One region of the Streptomyces sp. TS71-3 genome, then DNA from elsewhere that is predicted to be linked to it. Evidence: riboswitches for the same ligand, from Rfam matches in the RefSeq annotation. Region 1 holds a riboswitch; the other holds the start of a gene.

Region 1 (4,180 bases):
GGAGTCGCCGAGGCGCAGCCGCAGCCGGCCCTTCAGCGCGTACAGCCACTCCTCGCCCGGGTGCACGCGGACGACGTCGCTCTGCGAACCGTGCGGGATCAGCACGCGCAGCGCCTGCATGCCCCTGCCGGGTGACCCCGCCTGCCAGTACGTCCAGCCGCCGGTGGGGCGCGGTTCGGCGTCGGCGGCGCGGACGACGGCGCCGGGCGCCGCGGCGGTCTCGCCGAGCAGTTCCGAGACGGTGGTGGCGTAGGCGCGTGCGAGGGTGAGCAGCAGGGGCAGCGAGGGCTGCCGCCGGCCGGTCTCCAGCCGGGACAGGTGCGCGGGGGAGAGTTCGGCCGCGCGGGCGGCGGCCTCCAGGGTCAGCCCCGCTCGGCGGCGCAGCTCCCTCAGGCGCACCGCCACGGAGGGCATGGTCTCGTCGGCGGGGCTCATATTCTTGATGAAGCCAGAGGGGATGCCCCTGGGGCAAATTTTTTGCCTCTAAGGCAAAAGTCTCGGAGTTTGACGGCGATCCTCCGGCGCGGGAGGGCCGATTCCGGTTCGGGAGCGCCGATCCGCTTCGGAAGCGCCGGTCCGCGATGGGAGCACCGTTCCGGCACGAGAGCGCTGCTCCGCCGCAGGGGCTCCGCCCCGGGGACGTTCCCGGTCGCCACCGCCACCGCCCCGCCGCAGCCCCCGTGCCGGTGGTCCCGCGGCGGCGGCCCCGCCGCGCCGCCGCCCCGCTCAGTCGCGCAGCTGCTCGCGGAGCCTCTCGCGCTGTTCCGGAGTGAGGCCCAGACCGTTCGCGAGGTAGCCCTCGACGTCGCCCCACTGCTGCTCGATCTCGTCGAACGCGGCGGCCAGGTACTCGGTGCGGGCATCGAACAGCGGCGACAGGAGTTCCATGACCTCGGCCGACATGGCGTCCGGCGAGGAGCTGCTGCGGCGCACCTTGTAACGGCGGTGCGTGGCGTTCGACTTGAGGTAGTCCGCCTCGATGGCGTCCCGCTCCACGCCCAGCGCCAGCAGGGTGATCGCGACGGAGATGCCGGCGCGGTCCTTGCCCGCCGCGCAGTGCATCAGCACGGGCACGCTGCCGCCGGCCAGCGCCCGCAGCATCGCCCCGTGCTCCTCGGTGCGGGTGCGGACGATGATCCGGTAGGACGCGATCATCCGCCGCGCGGCCTTGCCGTCGTCCAGCAGGCCCCGCAGATCGTCCAGGCTGCCCTCGCGGACCATCGTCCAGAACTCGGCGCCCTGTGCCGGGTCCGTCAGCGGCACGTTCACGTTGCGCACGCCGTCCAGCTCGACGTCCGGGCCCTCGAGCTTGCGGTCGGCGGCGTTGCGGAAGTCGAAGATCGTGTGCAGGCCCAGGGAGGACAGGTAGCGCGCGTCCTCCTGGGTGGCGTGGGCGAGGTGCCCGCTGCGGAACAGGCGCCCGTACCGCACGCGCCGGCCGTCGGCGGTCGGCAGGCCGCCCACGTCGCGGAAGTTGCGCACACCGGTGAGCTCAGGCTCGATGGACGGGACCTGTTGCGTCACGGGTGCTCCTCCCGGTCGGACCGCCGGCGCCACTGCCGGCGGAGGCCCTGCCGACGATACGGCACCGCCCCCGCGGCGATCTTCCCCCGGCGAGCGAAACGTCGGCCACGGCCGGGCGAGGTCGAGGCCACACGTCGTCCTCGGCGGATGCGCCGACCACCGGTAATGCGGCATCTGACCGTATTGGCCGTTTATGGCCAAGTAGCCCTGGAATGCGGCTACCTGGGCGGGCTGGCCGTGAGCAGGATCATAGTCGTGACGGTGGGTGGCGCTCGGGCCTGCGACAACTCCGTTCCGGGCGAGCGGCGTTGGATCGAGCCGAAGATCGTCGTACGACGGAGGGTGACCGGAAAGCCGTCGATGGATCATGGAAATCCCTGCGTACGGGGTCCATGGCGGTGCACAGCGGCTTGTGATCGTCAATCGGCTTCGCCTAGCGTCGCGCTCACTCCGGGCGGACGCCGAGTCCTGCCACCGCCCCGGAGCCCCACACACCACCCACGCCTGGCAGGAGCGGGGGAACCGCACGCAGTACGCCGGTCCGGACTCCGGAACGGCTTGGGGTGAAGCCACGGGACATCCGCGGCCGGGCATCTCCAGCTCGAACCCGACAGCTCACCTCGCAGGCGCCGGAGAGGAATGCGCCATGCCCGCGAAGGGTAAGCACCGTCGTCCCAAGTCACAGCGGATCACCCGGAAGCTGGCCGTCGCCGGCACCGGTGGTGCCGCACTCGCCCTGCCCCTGATGGCGGCCACGGGCGCGCACGCGACCACCGCCTCCCACCCGGCGGACGGCAAGAAGGCCGCGGCCGCGACGTACACGGTCAAGCCGCACGACACGCTGGCCAAGATCGCCCACAAGAAGCACGTCCGCGGCGGCTGGAAGCACCTGTACCACCTCAACCGCAAGGTCGTCGGGAGCGATCCCGACCTGATCCACCCGGGCGAGAAGCTGGTGCTGGGCGCCAAGCACACGGCCGGAGCGGCCAAGGCCAAGGCCTCGCCGTCCTCGGCCGCACAGTCCTCCGCCGCGAAGGGGACCGACACGGCTGCCCAGACCTCCGGCTCCGGCTACACGCTGCCGGTCGACGGCGCCACCCTCGGCACCCCCTGGCACCAGGCGGGCAGCATGTGGTCCAGCGGCTACCACACGGGTCAGGACTTCATCGTGCCCACCGGCACCCCGGTCCACGCGGTGGCCGACGGCACCGTGGTCACCGCCGGATGGGGCGGCGCCTACGGCAACCAGGTCGTGATCCAGCACAGCGACGGCAAGTACTCCCAGTACGCGCACATGTCGGCGCTCAAGGTCACGGCCGGGCAGACCGTCAAGGAAGGCCAGGAGATAGGCGTCTCCGGCGCGACGGGCAACGTCACGGGCCCGCACGTGCACTTCGAGATCCGCACCACTCCCGACTACGGCTCCGACATCGACCCGGTGGCGTACCTGCGCTCGCACGGCGTCAACGTCTGACCGGCGCGTCCCCGGGGGACGCCCAGGGGACCGTGTTCGACTCCGGTAGGCCCGGGCGCCTCCCGGTCCCGCGGCCTGAAACGACTGCGGACTCCCGAAGCAGGGGCTCACCAGGGGACGGTGGGCCCCTGCTTCGCGCGCTGCCGGGGTGCTGCGGGGCCCCGCCGGACCGCACCCCGGCGAACTCCGCCCGACCCGCCCGCCAGTGCCGACGGTGGCGCATCTCACCTGGCGTCGACCCCTGGTTACGCTCGCGTAGGTCGAGGGGAGAGGGGGATGATGATGCGACGTGGCAGACAAGTCAACAGCTTCCAGAAATCCCCGCATCCCTGCGATCCGTTCCTACGCGGCCCTCGGCGACAGCTTCACCGAGGGCGTGGGGGACCCGGGATCCGACGGCCGTTACGTCGGCTGGGCCGACCGGCTGGCGGTCCTGCTCAACGACCACGCGTCCGGTCACGACTTCCGCTACGCCAACCTGGCCGTACGCGGCAAGCTCCTGGACCAGATCATCGCGGACCAGGTCCCGAGGGCCAAGGAACTGGGCCCGGAGCTGGTCACCCTCGCCGCGGGCGGCAACGACCTCATCCGCCCCGGCGCCGACCCCGACGCCCTCGCCGAGCGCTTCGAGAAGGCGGTCGCGGACCTCACCTCGGCGGCCGGCACGGTCATGGTGACGACCGGCTTCGACACCCGGGACGTTCCCGTACTGAGCCGGGTGCGCGGCAAGGTCGCCACCTACAACGGTCATGTCCGCGCCATCGCCGACCGCTACGGCTGCCCCGTCCTCGACATGTGGTCCTTCAAGTCCGTGCAGGACCGGCGGGCCTGGATCGCCGACCGGCTGCACCTGTCGGCCGAGGGACACGAGCGGGTGGCGCTGCGGGCCGGCCGGGTCCTCGGCCTGGACGTGCCCGGCGACCCGGACCGCCCCTGGCCGCTTGAGCCCCCGCGCACCGTCCTCCAGCGGCGCCGGGACGACATCGCCTGGGCGCGCGAGTACATGGTGCCGTGGATAGGCCGCCGGCTGCGCGGGAGGTCCTCCGGGGACCACGCCGTGGCGAAGCGGCCGGACCTGCTGCCGCTCATCTGATGGCGGACTCCTCGACGGTCCGGGGTGCGGCCCGCGGGCCTGGGAACGAGGGGGCGGAACGGAGGGGGTGGGCCCTGGGAGCGCCGGGG
Region 2 (4,180 bases), 1.5 Mb from region 1:
GCGGAGCCACCCTGGACGCCCACGCCGACCACCCGGGGGTGCGGATCTCCCTGGAGGTGCCCGCCTCCCGGCTGCCCAAGGGGCTCGGCCTGCTCGCCGACGCCCTCCGTGCGCCCGCCTTCGCCGACAGCGAGATCGAGCGCCTGGTGCGCAACCGCCTGGACGAGATTCCGCACGAGATGGCGAACCCCGCCCGCCGCGCCGCCAAGGAGCTCTCCCGGCAGCTCTTCCCGGCGACCTCGCGCATGTCGCGGCCCCGGCAGGGCTCCGAGGAGACCGTCGCCGCCATCGACGCCGGGGCGGTGCGCGCCTTCTACGAGAAGCACGTGCGCCCGGCGACGGCCACCGCGGTGGTGGTGGGCGACCTCACCGGCGCCGACCTGGACACGGTGCTGGCCGACACCCTGGGCGCCTGGACCGGCGACACCGCCGCCTCCCGCCCGGTGCCGCCGATCACCGCGGACGACCGCGGCCGCGTGGTCATCGTGGACCGGCCGGGCGCGGTGCAGACGCAGCTGCTGATCGGCCGGATCGGCTCGGACCGCCACGACCGCGTCTGGCCCGCCCAGGTGCTCGGCACCTACTGCCTGGGCGGCACGCTCACCTCCCGGCTCGACCGCGTGCTGCGCGAGGAGAAGGGCTACACCTACGGCGTGCGGGCCTTCAGCCAGGTGCTGCGCTCGTCCGCCCCGTCCTCGCCCGAGGGATCCGCGGGCGCCGCCATGATGGCGATCTCCGGCTCGGTCGACACGGCCTCCACGGGCCCCGCCCTGGACGACCTGTGGAAGGTGCTGCGGGACCTCACCGCCGGCGGCCTCACGGACGACGAGCGCGATGTCGCCGTGCAGAACCTGGTGGGGGTGGCCCCGCTCAAGTACGAGACCGCCGCCGCCGTCGCCGGCACGCTCGCCGACCAGGTGGAACAGCACCTCCCCGACGACTACCAGGGCCACCTGTACCAGCAGTTCGCCGCCACCGGGACGGTCGAGGCCACGGCCGCCGTCGTCAGCGCGTTCCCGGTGGACCGGCTCGTGACCGTGCTCGTCGGGGACGCCTCGGGGATCGAGGAGCCCGTGCGGGCACTGGGGATCGGCGAGGTCACGGTGGTCTCCGGCTGACGTCGCAGGGCCGCCCGCGCCGTACGGCCCCACGGGCTCGCGCCCGAGAGCCCTGCCGTACGCCTGCGGGCGGCCCCGAACCGAGGGGCGCCCTCCGCCCTCGCCCCGTTGCATACCGCCCTGCGCTTACCACACACCCGTCTCGGGGGCTGGCAAATGCCCCGAATTCACCCGTACCCTGCTCGAATTGACAGGAAGTCGGCCGGTCTGCCCCTGTGGCATGCGCAACAAAAGCGTTGATCTGTTTGTTGGTCTGGAGTTGTCCCCTTTAGCGTCGGTCCGGCTGTCCGTCGGACCTGCGCCGCACCCGCGGTGCCGGACAGCCATCGCCGAGTCTCCCGGCGGCTGAGCCGGGGGAGCCGGGGACCCACATGTCCCGGGGTGAATCGGACGCTCTTCCCGAGAGGGCGCCCGTAGGAGACCTTCCTGCTCCGAACCCGTCAGCTAACCCGGTAGGCGAGAAGGAGGGAAAGGACCAGCCGCTTCATGGCGTTCACCCGTACTACCGGGAAGCACCGCCGTACCGGCCGCCTCGGACGCTCCACCGCGTACGTGGCAGGCGTCGCCGCACTCGCCGCCACCGGCGTCATCGGTGGCCTCACCGCAACACCCGCAACCGCCGCGCAGCGGCCGGCGGAGGGCGCCGGTCTGACCCGGGTCCTGGCCGGCGCCGCGACGGCCGACCGGATCAGCGCCCAGGCGGCCGCCCAGCGGCATGCCGCCTACGAGGCCGCCGCCCGCCGCACCGCCGAGCTCAAGGCGGAACGGAAGGCCGTGGAGACCAAGCGGAAGGCGGAGGCCGCCAAGCGCCGTGCGGTCAAGCGCCGCACGGCCAAGATGCGGGCGGCCCGTGCCGCCGTGCGCAGGAGCGTCGCCTACACCGTCCCGATCATCGGTTCGTACGTCACCACCGGCTACCGGACGGGCGGCTCCCTGTGGTCGTCCGGCAGCCACACGGGCATCGACTTCCACGCCGCGACCGGCACCCCCGTGCACGCCGTGGGCACGGGCACCGTCGTCGAGGCCGGCTGGGGCGGCGCCTACGGCAACAACATCGTCCTCAGGATGCACGACGGTACGTACACGCAGTACGGCCACCTCTCCACCATCGCCGTCACCGCCGGCCAGAGCGTCGCCCCGGGGCAGCGGATCGCACTCTCCGGGGCGACCGGCAACGCCACGGGCCCCCACCTGCACTTCGAGGCCCGCACCACGCCGGACTACGGCTCCGACATCGACCCGGTCGCCTACCTCCGCTCCCACGGCGTCAAGGTCTGATCCCACGTCCACCGTCCGCGGGCCCTGCGCCGGGCCCGCCGCGAACTCACGCGCCTGACGGCCCCCGGGTCTGACCCCCAAGAAGGAAACGGCCGAAAAGGGAATGCCCGACCGTCCGGCGCGGAGGACTCGGCCACCGGACACCGCACCCAGCGGTGTCCGGTGCGCGGTCCCAAGCAGTCCAGCAGTCCAGCAGTCCAGCAGTCCAAAAAATATCCATGGATTTCCGGCCCCCTTCGGTAAATGCGGTTCCCTGCAATAGAGTCGCGGGCAGGCTTCATCGGGCCGCGATTTCGCGGGATCAGGGCGGAGGTCGGGTCATGCGCATTCCCGCGCACTCGGTATGCACGGCCATCCGGGACGACATCGTCTCCGGTGCGCTGGAGCGCGGCAGCCGGCTCACCGAAGAGGTCCTCGCGCGACGTTACGGCGTCTCGCGCATCCCTGTGCGCGAGGCACTGCGCACCCTGGAGGCGGAGGGCTTCGTAGTCACCCGCAGGCACGCCGGCGCCTGCGTCGCCGAGCCCACCGAGCAGGAGGCCGCCGACCTCCTGGAGATCCGCCTGCTCCTGGAGCCGATGGGCGCCGCGCGCGCCGCGCAGCGCCGCACCCAGGCTCATCTGAAGGTGCTCAGAGGCCTGGTGCGCCTCGGGCACGACCGCGTCAGGCGTGGTCACGGCGAGGACCTGCGGTCACTGGAGAGCTGGTTCCACGAGACGCTCGCCCAGGCCTCGGGCAGCCCCGGCCTCACCGCGCTGCTCACCCAGCTCCGGCACAAGGTCGCCTGGATGTACACCGTCGACGTGAGCGAGCGCTCCACGGAGTGCTGGGCGGAGCACGCCGCGATCCTCGACGCCGTGGCCCGCGGCGACGCCGAGCGTGCCCGGTCGGTGACGGCGCTGCACAACGAACGGGGCATCCCGGCCCACCGCCTTCGCCTCCCCAGGACACCCGCGCGCCCCGACCGCGTGAGGGCTTCGTAACACGCCGTACATGCGGCGGGGCACCGTTTTTAACAGGCGCCCCGTAAAAACGGAGTCGGCGGTGATTCATATACGAGCATGAGCCCGGCAGTGCATAGGCGTGCGGTATCGCGAAATCCGGTGCCGGTTCCGTTTTTCGCGCCCCGGAATTCCTGCACCGTCTTGCCGGATTATGCGGGCACGCGTCCGGCGCGTATGCGGCGCATTGCCGCGTGACATTTACGTGTCCGGAAAATGTGAAACCCGCTCACGCGGAAGCACGTGTCTCACGCGGCGCACCTGTCTCATGCCGAAGCGCCGGTCCAACGCGGAAGCGCCGCTCTCACGCGGAACCGGCGGTCTCACACGGACCCGCCCGTCCCACGCGGAACCGGCGGTCTCACACGGACGCGCCCGACTCACGCGGAAACACTCGGCCCCGAACGCACAAAAACCGCACCCGCCGGCACGGCAACGGCCGGCGGATGCGGCATCGTGAGATGGCGCTCGGGTCTGAGACGGCCCTCGGGTTCCGGCTGCACGGGCGGGCACCCCCGCGAGCCGCAGCCGGGTTCGGCACCCGGCCGCAGTGGACCCTCAGACCGTCTCGGGCAGCTCCTCCAGGCCCTCGGACACCAGCTTCGCCAGCCGGTCCAGGGCCGCGTCCGCGCCCTCGGCGTCCGAGGTCAGCACGACCTCGTCGCCGCCCTGGGCCCCCAGGCCGAGCACCGCGAGCATGGACCCGGCGTTGACTGGAACGCCCTCGCCCTTGGCGATTTTCACCGGGACGCCCGAGGCCGTGGCCGCCCGGACGAAGATGGA

What was found. Region 1 has a riboswitch for cyclic di-AMP ahead of Sm713_RS36135 (LysM peptidoglycan-binding domain-containing M23 family metallopeptidase). Riboswitches for the same ligand answer to the same signal wherever they lie in the genome.
Region 2: another riboswitch for cyclic di-AMP. It lies ahead of Sm713_RS30140 (M23 family metallopeptidase); the one in region 1 lies ahead of Sm713_RS36135 (LysM peptidoglycan-binding domain-containing M23 family metallopeptidase).

Annotation. Positions count from the first base shown of each region.
Region 1 covers NZ_BNEL01000003.1:2,865,694-2,869,873, forward strand. The annotation lists gene Sm713_RS36125 (helix-turn-helix domain-containing protein) at 1-435, opposite strand, end outside; gene Sm713_RS36130 (tyrosine-protein phosphatase) at 727-1,524, opposite strand; cyclic di-AMP (ydaO/yuaA leader) riboswitch at 2,010-2,166, shown strand; gene Sm713_RS36135 (LysM peptidoglycan-binding domain-containing M23 family metallopeptidase) at 2,171-2,998, shown strand; gene Sm713_RS36140 (SGNH/GDSL hydrolase family protein) at 3,288-4,091, shown strand.
Region 2 covers NZ_BNEL01000003.1:1,378,481-1,382,660, forward strand. The annotation lists gene Sm713_RS30135 (pitrilysin family protein) at 1-1,118, shown strand, start outside; cyclic di-AMP (ydaO/yuaA leader) riboswitch at 1,436-1,592, shown strand; gene Sm713_RS30140 (M23 family metallopeptidase) at 1,605-2,396, shown strand; gene Sm713_RS30145 (GntR family transcriptional regulator) at 2,717-3,379, shown strand; gene Sm713_RS30150 (HPr family phosphocarrier protein) at 3,956-4,180, opposite strand, start outside.